One region of the Massilia oculi genome, then DNA from elsewhere that is predicted to be linked to it. Evidence: predicted binding sites of a transcription regulator. Region 1 holds the regulator's gene; the other holds the start of a gene.
The links. The regulator FNR, encoded in region 1, switches genes on or off when oxygen is low (the NO sensors DNR and NnrR bind a similar motif). The targets are predictions, from matches to a motif close to TTGATNNNNATCAA.

Region 1 (6,002 bases):
GCCCGGACGCCGACAGCGACTCCCAGCCGATGCAGGCGAGACCCGCGCCGCTCAGCAGGAGTGACGGCAACAGACGGCGCAGCGGCACGGCATGACGGTCGCGCGATCCCACCAGGGTGACCGCGATCGGCAGCAGGCCGATCACGATCGAGGCCATGGCGACGCCGCCCAGCTGCACCGCATTGGCGAGGAACAGGTAATAGACGATGTTGCCGGTGAGGCTGAGCCAGATCAGGGTGCGCCAGGCCGGCCAGCCGAGGTGGCGGCGCAGCCGTCCCAGGCTCGGGGCGATCAGGATGGCGGCGACCAGGCCATAGGCCAGGTAGCGTCCGGCCGAGAGCTGGATCGGCGGGAATTTGGGCGCCAGTTCCGGGGCCAGGAAGACCAGGCCCCAGAGCGCGCCGGCGGCGATCCCGGCGCCGATGCCGGGCAGGGTGGAGCGGGACAGGCCGCCCGCGCCAGTAGCGGTGTACATGATGAATCTCCTTTTGAGTGGAGATTTTCTGATGTGGACATGCGCCCGGTCTTGGCCGGGACTACTGCGGTTTTGGCGGATTCTCCCGAGCTGCGCGCCGACACGCGGCGGGCGTGGTATCGAGCACCCGGCGCATCGCCCGCGTCAGGCTGGCCTGGTCCGAGAAGCCGCAGGCGAGGGCGATGTCGGCCACGCTGCGCGCGCTGTGGGTCAGCAGGCCGCGTGCACGGTCGAGGCGGCAGTTCAGCAACCAGGCATGCGGTGTGCTGTCCAGTTCTTCGCGAAACAGCGCGTGCAGGCGGCTGACGCTCAGGTTGGCGGCGCGCGCCATCGATTCGGTGCTCCAGGCCAGTCCGGGCGCGGCCTCGATGCGCGCCAGCAGAGCGGCCAGGCGCGAGGTGGCGCGCGGCGCGTCCAGGCTCAGGGTGTCGAGCAGCAGCGGCACCCAGCCCCGCACCAGCGAATGGGGCGGGGCGGACTCCCGGGCCATCAGTCCCATGAACTCGACCAGCTTGCGCGGGGCGGGGCCGAGGGTGACGAAGGGCTGTTCCAGCAGGCGCTGCCAGGGGCCGTTGTCGAAGGCGGCGCCGTCGAGGTCGACGATCAGGGAGCCGTTCGCGCCCGGGCTCGATTGCGCATGCCAGGCGCCAGGCGCGACCAGCGCGCCATGCAGGGGATCGAGCCGGCCGCGCCGCTCCTCGATGTCGAGCATGACTTCGCCGTGCACCGGCAGCACCAGCTGGGCGAAGTCATGGCGGTCGCCCCAGTGCACGCGGTCGTAGCTGCGCAGGTGCAGGTCGGGCGTCATGCCGTATCAGGCCATCGGGCTGCACGCATCGGTGCCGGCCGCCAGCGCCTTCAGCTTGACCGGATCGAGCAGGGTCACTTCGCGCTTGTCGACCTCGAGCCAGCCCTGCTTTTTGAAACGCGACAGCAGGCGGCTGATGCTCTCGATGGTCAGGCCCAGGTAGTTGCCGATGTCTTCGCGCGACATGCGCAGCTGGAAGCGGTTGGCGGAATAGCCACGGGTGGCATAGCGCGCCGACAGATTGACCAGGAACACGGCGAAGCGCTGCTCGGCGCGCATATTGCCGAGCAGGAGCATGACGTTCTGCTCGCGCGTGATTTCCTGGCTCATGATGCGGTGGAAGTGGCGCAGCAGGGTCGGCACTTCGCCGAACAGGTCTTCCAGGCGCGCGAACGGGATCTCGCACACCTCGGAATCTTCCAGCGCCACCGCGTCGCAATGGTGGGTGCCGCTGATCGCGTCCATGCCCAGCAGCTCGCCGGCCATCTGGAAGCCGGTGATCTGCGCTTCACCGGCGGCGTTCACCTGGTAGGTCTTGAAGTGCCCGAAGCGCACCGCATACAGGTTGCGGAACGGCTCGCCCACGCCGTACAGGCGCTCGTCGCGCTCCATGCGGCGGCGACGGCCGATGATCTTGTCCAGGCGGTCGATCTCGGCGTCTTCCAGTCCCATCGGCAGGCACAGCTGGTGCATGCTGCACTGGCCGCAGGACTTGAGCGCGTGGATATTGAGAGGCGGCCCGGATTGCCGGGACAGGGAGTGGCTCATGAGGGATCGTCGCTTGGTTCGGTTACAGCGGGATTATAGACGTGTTGAGACGTTTATCTCGGCAAACTGATGCCATTTATTTGCGTATAAGAAATATTTCGTTGCGTTACAGTCCGTCGGCGCCCTGGGCTACCCCGGCTGCATCGGTTGGCCGTGCGGGCAACTGTGCGCACGCGATATGCTGCGAGGTCTACACTCCCCCATATAAATTGAACAACTGGAGTGTTCCCCAGTGTCATCGACAAGCACGAGCCTACCCGATCGCAGCGCCATTGCCACCGTCATCGTGCGCCCGGAGATGCCGCCGGGAGCAGAAGACCAGGCCAGGGCGGACCTGTATGCCTTGCTCTCCCGCCTGCTGCTGGCCGCGCCCGACGCCGCGCTGCTCGATGCGCTCGCGTCCAGCGATCCCATCCTGGCCGAGGGCGGTGACCCGGCGCTCGAACGCGCCTGGGACCAGTTGACCGTGGCGTCCGGCGTCATGGATGCCCAGGTCGTCCACGATGAATTCAGCGCGCTGTTCGTCAGCATCGGCACGCCGCCGGTCGACCCGTACGGCTCGCGCTACCTGGCCGGCTACATGAACGACACGCCGCTCGCGCAGTTGCGCGCAGACCTGGCCCGGCTCGGCCTGGCGCGCATCCGGGGCAGGGGAGAGTTCGAGGACCACCTCGGCGCGCTGTGCGAGACGATGCGCGTGCTGGTGGCCGGCGCACCCGGCGTCCGGCGCCAGCCGCTGGCGGTGCAGCGGCACTTCTTCGAGGTCCACGTCGGCAGCTGGTGCATGCGCGCGCTGGACGACATCGCCGGTGCCGAAGGCGCCAATTACTACCGCCTGGTCGCGCGCTTCGCCCAGGCATTCCTGGCAATCGAGGCGGAAAGCTTTGGAGTAGGAGAGGAAACCGATGAGCAAGCATGATCCACAAGTCCATGACCGGCCCGACCCGGCGCGTCGCGGCTTCCTGAAAGCCGCGCCGCTGGGCGCGCTGGTGGTGGCCGCCGCCGCCCCGGCGGCCGCTGCGCCCGAGGCCGCCCCGGCCGCGCCGGACCCCAAGGCCAAGCGCGGCTACCACGAGACGGATCACATCCGCCGTTACTACGAGACCGCCGCCTACTGGTAGGCAAGCAGAGGAATCCCCATGTCACTGGTCAAGTCCACGCGCGACAACGCCTTGAAACGGCGCCGCTTCCTGGTCGGCGCCGGCGTCGCCGCCGGCGCCGGCGCCCTGGCGCGCCAACTGCCGCTGAACGTGATCGAACCGGCACAGGCCGATCCGGTCGCGGAGTCCCCGGTGCCCACCGAGGTCAAGCGGACGGTATGCAGCCACTGCTCGGTCGGCTGCTCGGTCGATGCCGTCGTCGCCAACGGCGTCTGGGTGCGGCAAGAGGCCGCCTTCGATTCGCCGATCAATATGGGCGCCCATTGCGCGAAGGGCGCCTCGGTGCGCGAGCACGCCTTCGGCGAGCACCGCCTGCGCTATCCGATGAAGCTGGTCAATGGCAAATACCAGCGCATCTCCTGGGACCAGGCGATCGACGAGATCGGTGACAAGCTCCTGCAACTGCGCAAGGAAGCCGGGCCCGATGCGCTGATGGTGATCGGCAGCTCCAAGCACAACAACGAGCAGGCCTATCTGCTGCGCAAATGGGTATCGTTCTTCGGCACCAACAACTGCGACCACCAGGCCCGCATCTGTCACTCGACCACCGTTGCCGGCGTGGCCCAGACCTTCGGCTACGGGGCGATGACCAACTCGTTCAATGACCTGCACCACAGCAAGGCGGTGCTGTTCATCGGCTCCAACCCGGCCGAGGCGCACCCGATCTCGATGCTGCACTTCCTGCACGCCAAGGAGCTGGGCGCCAAGATGATCGTCATCGATCCGCGCTTCACACGCACGGCGCGCTTCGCCGACCACTATGTGCGCGTGCGGCCCGGCACCGACATCCCGCTGGTGTGGGGCATCCTGTGGCATATCTTCCATAACGGCTGGGAAGACAAGAAGTTCATCGAAGAGCGCACCTGGGGCATGGAGGACGTGCGCGCCGAAGTCATGAAATGGACGCCAGATAAAGTGTCGGACGTCACAGGTGTACCGGAATCGGCGGTGCGCATGGCGGCCGAGATGCTGGCCACCAACCGTCCATCGTCCGTGGTCTGGTGCATGGGCATCACCCAGCACCACGTCGGTACCGCCAATGTGCGCGCGCTGTCGATCCTGCAACTGGCGCTGGGCAATATCGGCATTCCCGGCGGCGGCGCCAATATCTACCGTGGCCACGACAACGTCCAGGGCGCCACCGACGTCGGCCCCAACGGCGATTCGCTGCCCGGCTACTATGGCCTGGCCGAAGGCGCCTGGAAGCATTTCGCCGCGGTCTGGGGCGTCGACTACGAGTGGATCAAGTCGCGCTTCGGCTCCAAGGAGCTGATGGAAAAGCCCGGCATCACGGTGTCGCGCTGGTTCGATGCGGTCAACGAGGAAAACCAGTTCATCGACCAGCCGAGCAATCTGCGCGCCGTGTTCTACTGGGGCCACGCGCCGAACAGCCAGACCCGCCTGCCGGACATGAAGGCGGCGATGCAAAAGCTCGACATGATGGTGGTGATCGACCCCTATCCGAGCATGACGGCGGCGATGCATGGCCGCAGCGACGGCGTCTACCTGTTGCCGGCCGCCTCGCAGTTCGAGACCCAGGGCTCGTGCACGGCCTCCAACCGCTCGATCCAGTGGCGCGAACGGGTGATCCAGCCGCTGTTCGAGTGCAAGACCGACCACGAGATCATGTACCTGTTCGCGCGCAAGCTGGGCTTCGCCGACGAACTGGTGAAGAACATCAAGGTGGTGCACAACGAGCCGGTGGTCGAGGACATCCTGCGCGAGATCAACCGCTCGTGCTGGACCATCGGCTACACGGGCTGCTCGCCCGAGCGGCTCAAGCTGCACATGGAAAACAAGCACACGTTCAACCCGACGACCCTGCGCGCCGATTCCGGCCCGTGCAAGGGCGACTACTACGGCTTGCCGTGGCCCTGCTGGGGCACGCCGGAGATGAAGCATCCCGGCACGCCGATCCTGTACGACCTCAACAAGAGCGTGGCCGAGGGCGGGCTGCCGTTCCGCGCCAACTGGGGCGTCGAGCACAACGGTTCGAGCCTGCTGGCGGCCGACGGCTCGACCACCAGGCACAGCGAGCTGGACTTCGGCTACCCCGAGTTCGACCACGTGTTCCTGAAAAAACTGGGCTGGTGGGCCGAGCTGACCCCGGCCGAGCAAGCCATGGCCGAGGGCAAGAACTGGAAGACCGACCTGTCGGGCGGCATCATCCGGGTCGTCATCGCTCATGGCTGCGCACCGTTCGGCAATGCGCGGGCGCGCTGCAACGTCTGGAACTTCCCCGATCCGGTACCGGTCCACCGCGAGCCGCTGGCCACGCCGCGGCGCGACCTGGTGGCCCAGTACCCGACCTACGACGACAAGGCCAACCACTGGCGCCTGCCGACGCTGTTCAAATCGGTGCAGGCGGTCGACTATTCGAAGGACTTCCCGCTGATCATGACCTCCGGCCGCCTGGTCGAGTACGAGGGCGGCGGCGAGGAGACACGTTCGAACCCCTGGCTGGCCGAGCTGCAGCAAAACATGTTCGTCGAAATCAACCCGCGCGACGCGGTCCAGATCGGCGCCAGGCTGGGCGAATACGTGTGGCTCGAGACCCCGACCGGCGCGCGCATGAAGATGATGGCGATGGTCACCGAGCGGGTGCCGGTGGGGCTGGTGTGGGCGCCGTTCCACTTCGGCGGCTGGTGGATGGGCGAAGACCTGGAGCGCCACTATCCCGAACATGGGGCGCCGATCGTGCGCGGCGAGGCCATCAATACCGGCTGGACCTATGGCTACGACGCCGTGACCATGATGCAGGAAACCAAGGTGTCGCTGTGCCGCGTGGTGC
Region 2 (6,002 bases), 160 kb from region 1:
GGGCAGTCCGTGGCCCGGCCGGTCGTCTCCATCCGGGCGCCGCCGGCGCGATCGCCTCTCTTTTCATCACTCACTTCCAAGAGGACATCATGGCAAACAACCTGACACGCTACGATCCGATGCGCGAGCTGATGCGCATCGATCCTTTCCGCGGCCTGGACGACATCATGCGCGATTTTCCGCTCGCATCGGTGCTGCGCGGCTTCGACACCGACCGCCGCATCCGGGTCGACGTCACCGAGAACGACCAGGACTACCTCGTGAAGGCCGACATCCCGGGCGTCAAGAAAGAGGATATCCGGGTTTCGGTCGACGGCAACATGGTCTCGATCAGCGCCACGGTTCAGGGCGAGCAGCAGCAGACCTCCGGCGACACCGTGTACAGCGAGCGTTACAGTGGCGCGCAGTTCCGCAGCTTCAGCCTGCCGCAGGAAGTCGACGACGCCAAGACCGCCGCGAAATACGAGGACGGCGTACTGCACCTGACCCTGCCCAAGAAGCCGGGCACGGCGCGCAAGCAGATCGCCATCCAGTAGCCCGTCGCATAGTCGAATGAAAGGTGGAAAGCGCCCGGTGCGATGGCGGCCTTGACGCCGTATGCGTCGGGCCGGCCCTTGTGCAGGGCGATGCTGGCTCCCGCTCACCAGATCCTCGGCGCCACGGTGCTGCTTGCGGCGAGCGCCTCCAGGCCCGTCGCCCGCGCCGTTGCCGCCAGCCGCGCCGGCGACGGCAGCCTGGCCAGCGAAGGCGGCGCGGCGGTGCGCAGCATGTAGACGATCAGCGACTGGGGCAGCATGGATTCGACGAACCAGCCGGTCTGCAACAGCGCCGGGCCGGGTGCCGCGCCCGCCCGGCTGCCGCCGCATGCGGTCCATGGCGCCCGGCCCGGGCGTTCGCGCTAGTGAGCCAGCAGCACGGGCAGCGTGGCGTCGGCCAGGATGGTGCGGGTGGCGCCGCCGACGCACAGTTCGTGAAAGCGGCTGTGGCCGAAGCATCCCATGACGAGCAATCCGCAGTCCATCTCTTGCGCGAGCGCCAGCAGGTCGCGGCCGCTGCCGTGGCGTTCTTCGCGGGTGCAGAAATGGGCGGAAACGCCGTGCCGGTGCAGGAATCCGGATAGCTCCTGCTGGTCGGCCTCGAACCAGGCGTCCTGCCCGCCACGCTGCGGCAGGGTGAGTCCGACCACCACCACCGCGAGCGCGCGCTGCAGCAGAGGCAGGGCCGCCGCCAGCGCGCCGGACGCCTCCTTGCTGCCGTCCCAACCGACCAGGATCCTGGGCGCGAGCGCCGGCGCCGGATCGGTCCGCGGCACGACCAGCACCGGGCGGGCGCTGTTGAGGATGACGTACTCGGGTAGCCGGGTGCCCATCCCGGGGGCGGACTCGTCCGGGTCGTCCTGGCTGATGACGACCAGGTCGGCGCTGCGCGCCTGGCGGGCGAGGCCGTCGTCGGCGGTGTCGCACACCAGCCTCGCCTCGCACGACACCGCCGCCTCGCCGGCGATTGCGCTGAAGCGCGACAGCGCGCTCCTCGCGCTGTCGGCCAGCGGCTCGAAGTAGCTGGCCTCGAGCGAGCCGGGTTGCCAGCGGCAGCCATGCGGGAGGATGGTGCGCGACACGCCCAGCATCGCGGCGCCGACCAGGTGGGCGCCGTGGGCGTGGGCCAGGGTAGCGGCCCAGCGCATCCTGGCCGGGGCGTGGACCGAGAGGTCGGCATGGACGAGAATGGTCTTGTACATGGGAAGCGGCTTTCTAGTGGGCCAGCAGGATGGGACAGGCGGCGTGGCGCAGGACGACCGCGCTGGCGCCGCGCAACAGGGTCTCGCGCCAGCGTGGGCGGCCGTAGGCGCCCATCACCAGCAGGTCGGCGCCTTCGCGCGCCGCGGCGTCGAGGAGGGCGGCGCCGGGATTGGGGGCGGCCGGGCGCAACGCGGTGCGGGCGACGACCCCGTGGCGCCGCAGGAAGGCGGCCAGGCGCGGGCCGGAATCGTCGCCATCGACGGCGCCGTCCATGAGCTGCAGCACGGTCGCTTGGCGCGCCGCGCGCAACAGGGGCAGGGCGCCGTCGACCGCGCGGATGGCTTCGGTGCTGCCGTTCCAGGCCACCAGCGCACCACCCCGGGCAGCGCGGCGTTGCCGCCGGTGGGCACCATGAGTACGGGGCGGCCGCCGGCGAGCGCGAGGAACTGCGCCAGGTCGGACGGGCGCAAGGGCGTCGTGTCGTGGCCGCCGGGCCCGACCACGACCAGGTCACAGTAGCGGGCGTCGAGCAGCAGCGCGGCGCCCGCCTCGTCGTCGGCCAGGCGCGTTTCGACCGAGGCCACGCCTTCTTCGTGCGCCAGTCGCTCGAAGCGCGCCAGCGCCTGTCGCGCAGCCTCGCGCAAGGCCGCGCATGGCACGGCCAGCAAGGCGCGCGTCGCGTCCGGGGTGTAGCGCGAGACGCCGGTCGGCGCGCTGCCGACCAGGTGCGCGTCCATGGCGCGCGCCAGCCGCGCCGCCAGGCGGATGCGGCCTTGCGCCTCGGCTTCGGGCGCCGCGTGGACCAGAATCGTCTTGTATGCCATCGATGCGCTCCGGTGATCGCATCCGTTTCCGTCGGCGCGGTCAGGTGGAACCGCCCGTGCGCCGTCACAAGCATCACCAATACTGCTTTCCGGAAGTTCGAATCTGACATGAATCAAATTCGCCGCACTGCCTTTCGCCGGGCGCGGCGCGCCAGCTGGATGCCCAGGCCCATGATGACGGGCAGCAGCACGGCAAGGCCCATCCACGCCGCAGGCCAGTCCGAAAAAGAACGCGCCGCGTCCCGGCAGCGGCCGCATGGTGGAGCCGGAGCGCCCGCAGTCGCTGCGCGTGGAGCTTCTGCGCGAGCATGCACAGGCGTAAAATGCGCCCTTGACCCACTATGCACAAGGCATTCCCATGGAAACCATCGACCAGCGTTACCTCGTCCAGCAAAAAAAGCGTACCGAGGAGGGCAAACCGCCGGTATTCGCGAAGGTAATGCGCAGCAAGGAAGGGAAGTTCGAGGGCGTGTCCTTTATCAAGAACAAGGAAAAGGCCACCGTCATGACGGTGGCCGACGCTCAGGAAGTCATCGACTGGGCTGCCAGGAAGAAAGGCAATGCCCAGGAATACGACACCAAGATCATTTGCGTTGGACAGTAGCCGGGGATGCGGCGGCACGCGTCAACTGGGCATCCCCCCAGGTCGCCACCACGGGCGGCGCATCGGCTGCCTGTGACCCACGCACCACCAGCTCAATGAGCTTGACGCCCCGGACGTCCGCCTTCAACAGCGATGCGCTGGCGCCGAACGCCATCGGTGCGCTCTCGGCCAACAGCTTGCCGTCGCCATACACGTAGAAACGCACGGGCTGGCGGGTGTCCTCGGTCGAATCGTCCACGCCGACAGAGGCCGTCAACTGCGCATGGCCGCCATTGTTCTTGACCTGCAGCCGCGAGTTCGACAGCACGCCGAGTCCCGACTCGAACATCCGTCCCGCCACCTGCAGCGACTGGCCATACGGCGTCGTATCCGCCTGCGCGCCGCCCCAGCCCGCGTACTGGGGACGCGAGCCGCCCGAGCGGGTGCTCGACCACGGGTCGATCATGCGGTGGACGGTCGGATCGAGTTGCGGGTGCCGGGTGCCGTCGACGGCGACGTTGATCGAACCGGGGATCTCCGACAGGTACACGCCGTCTTCCAGTTGCCGCTTGCCGGTCGCCTCGAACACCAGCGTCTCGTGCGGCGCAAGCGTGAACGCCTTTTCGCCGGTGAAGGTCGAACGCTCTTTCGTCCACAGGTCACGCAGGGTGACCGGTGCGCTGCCCGAGAGTTTCAGGTGGCTTGCCAGCAAGGTCACCGGCGCCGGCGCGGCGCCGCGGTTGAACAGGGCCACCGCCTTGCGCTCACCAGAGCCCAGCGTCTTGACGATGATCTGCGCATCGTCGGAATCGTAGGTGACCACGCCCTGGTGTCCCGCCTTGTCCTGGTTCAGGCCGACCACGTCCGCGTTGCCCAGCACCTCGAGGTAGGAAGCCGGCCCATTGCGCAGGTCATAGCTGATCAGGAGCGGCGCGTTGATCATCGCCCACAAGGAGAAATGCGAGCGCACTTCGACCGGGTTGGCGGCGTCGAATGCGCCATGGCCGATGTGCAGGATGTCCGGATCGTTCCAGTGGCCGGGGCCGGCGTACAGCGCGCGTTTCGCCGCGCTGTCGAAGTTGTGCAGCATGCTCGTCCAGCTCGGCGTGATGTCGGCGCTGGTGCGCCACAGGTTGCCGACGTCCTTGCCCCAGGTGCGCACGTTCGCCATGCCCCAGGCGCAGATCGACAGCACGTAGTCGTTGTCCGGCCGCGCTTCCTTGAGCGCCGCGGCGACGTCTTCGTAGCGCGCGCGCACCGCCTTGACGTCGGTGCGGTTGATCGAGCCGCGTTCGATCAGGGGTGGCGCCGCGCGGTAATTCTGTTTCTTCACCAGGTCGGAACCCGGCACGAAGTCGGCCAGGCCGCAGGCGTCGATCTTGATGTAGTCGAAGCCCCATTCCTTGAAATACAGGTTGATGTCCTGGGTGACGTGGCCTTCCAGTCCCACTTCGCGCTCGGCGGTGGTGCCCTGCGGCAGGTTGGGAGAATGCAGGTCGTAGGCTTGCGAACAGGCGTTGCGTCCGATGTCGGTGTAGATGCCGGCCTTCAGTCCCATCGCATGCAGCTTGTCGGTGAAGGGCTTGAAGCTGGTGCCGGCAGGCCCGCCAGTGGCGGCCGATGGAAAGATGCTGGTGCGGATCTGCAGGCGGCCGTCGCCCGTGCGGCGCTTCACCCACCAGCCGTCGTCGATGTTGACGTGCTTGTAGCCGAGCTTGGCGAGTCCGCTGTCGACCAGCGTTTGCGCGGCGCCGAGCACCTTGGCCTCATCGACTTCGGTGCGAAACGCGTTCCAGCTGTTCCAGCCCATCGGCGGCGTGCTGGCGCTGCCGCTCGTGGCGCCCTCCCAACGCCCAGCGGGGCCAGCGGATCGCCGGCGGGCGTGGCATGCGCCGACGCACACGACAAGGCCACGGCGGCAGCCAGGCTACCGTAAACAAGTTTCCACGGCTTGGGTTGACTCCTCTCGGTCGAGCGGTCTTTCATCCAGATCTCCTTATTGTCGTTGTCATTCGATGATAATCGAACGAAATTTTCGCCTTACTGTATGCGCAGCGTCGTTCCGACGCGGAACGCCCCCAGTGCCTCATCCCATCCCTGCGACCGCGCGCCATCCGCGGCATTGGCGGGACGCACGCTATAGCGGACGTCGCCGGCGAGCGCGGCGGCGCCATCCGGCAATGCAAGCAGCACGTCGTAGGCGCCGGCGGGTGTGCCGGCCGGTACGGCAAGGCGTGCGTTCACCTTGCTGGTGGTTCCCGGCAGCCAGTCGCGCGGGTCGATCGACGCCAGGGGGATGCGCACGAGCGCGCCGGTCGGCCGGTGACTGAGCAGGACGTGCACGGCGCGTGGATTGAAGGCGCGCGCCCAGCCCCGGTTGCTGACCGTCAGCGCCAGCTCGCCCGACCGGCCGGCCGCGACCGTGGCGCTGTGCCGCAGCGCCGCCAACTCGAAGCGATAGCCCATGCTGCGTCTGACTTGCGCCATGCAGCCCTGCGCCTCCCAGCGCGCATGGAACAGCTTGCGGTAATAGGTGTCGTTCAGGTAGGTCAGGCCGAACTGCCGTCCTTCGCGCAGGATGTCCTCGCAGTCCCCGCGCGGCGTCGGATCGACCGCATCGGCCGGATTGCAGGTCTCGCCGCCGAACGGTGCGACGGCAGCCAGCGCTGCGACGTAGTCGCGCTCGCGGCGGCGTGTCGGCGCGTCTTCGCTGTAGGTGCCGACGTCCGTGCTGGAGGCCAGGAAGCAGTCGTTGTGCACGCCGATGCGCGCCGCCTTCGAGCCGTCTTGCCAGCGCGGCGCCTGCGGCGCCCACGCCATCAGATAGGGAGGGTAGCGCAGTTGCAGGAATCTGCC

Region 2: DIR46_RS28080 (universal stress protein) is a predicted target of FNR. The motif match lies at 2,667-2,680, and genes of this name have one in related genera.

Annotation. Positions count from the first base shown of each region.
Region 1 is NZ_CP029343.1:5,232,602-5,238,603, forward strand. Features, by position in the region: gene DIR46_RS23530 (DMT family transporter) at 1-475, opposite strand, end outside; gene DIR46_RS23535 (AraC family transcriptional regulator) at 537-1,283, opposite strand; gene fnr (fumarate/nitrate reduction transcriptional regulator Fnr) at 1,290-2,051, opposite strand; gene DIR46_RS23545 (TorD/DmsD family molecular chaperone) at 2,284-2,970, shown strand; gene DIR46_RS23550 (formate dehydrogenase) at 2,957-3,172, shown strand; gene DIR46_RS23555 (formate dehydrogenase subunit alpha) at 3,191-6,002, shown strand, end outside.
Region 2 is NZ_CP029343.1:5,076,295-5,082,296, forward strand. Features, by position in the region: gene DIR46_RS22930 (Hsp20/alpha crystallin family protein) at 90-536, shown strand; gene DIR46_RS26790 (hypothetical protein) at 627-773, shown strand; gene DIR46_RS22940 (universal stress protein) at 899-1,738, opposite strand; gene DIR46_RS28075 (universal stress protein) at 1,752-1,928, opposite strand; gene DIR46_RS28080 (universal stress protein) at 1,853-2,563, opposite strand; gene DIR46_RS22950 (hypothetical protein) at 2,922-3,167, shown strand; gene DIR46_RS22955 (NPCBM/NEW2 domain-containing protein) at 3,148-4,956, opposite strand; gene DIR46_RS27435 (DUF4832 domain-containing protein) at 5,187-5,966, opposite strand; partial or broken gene DIR46_RS27975 (DUF4874 domain-containing protein) at 5,985-6,002, opposite strand, start outside.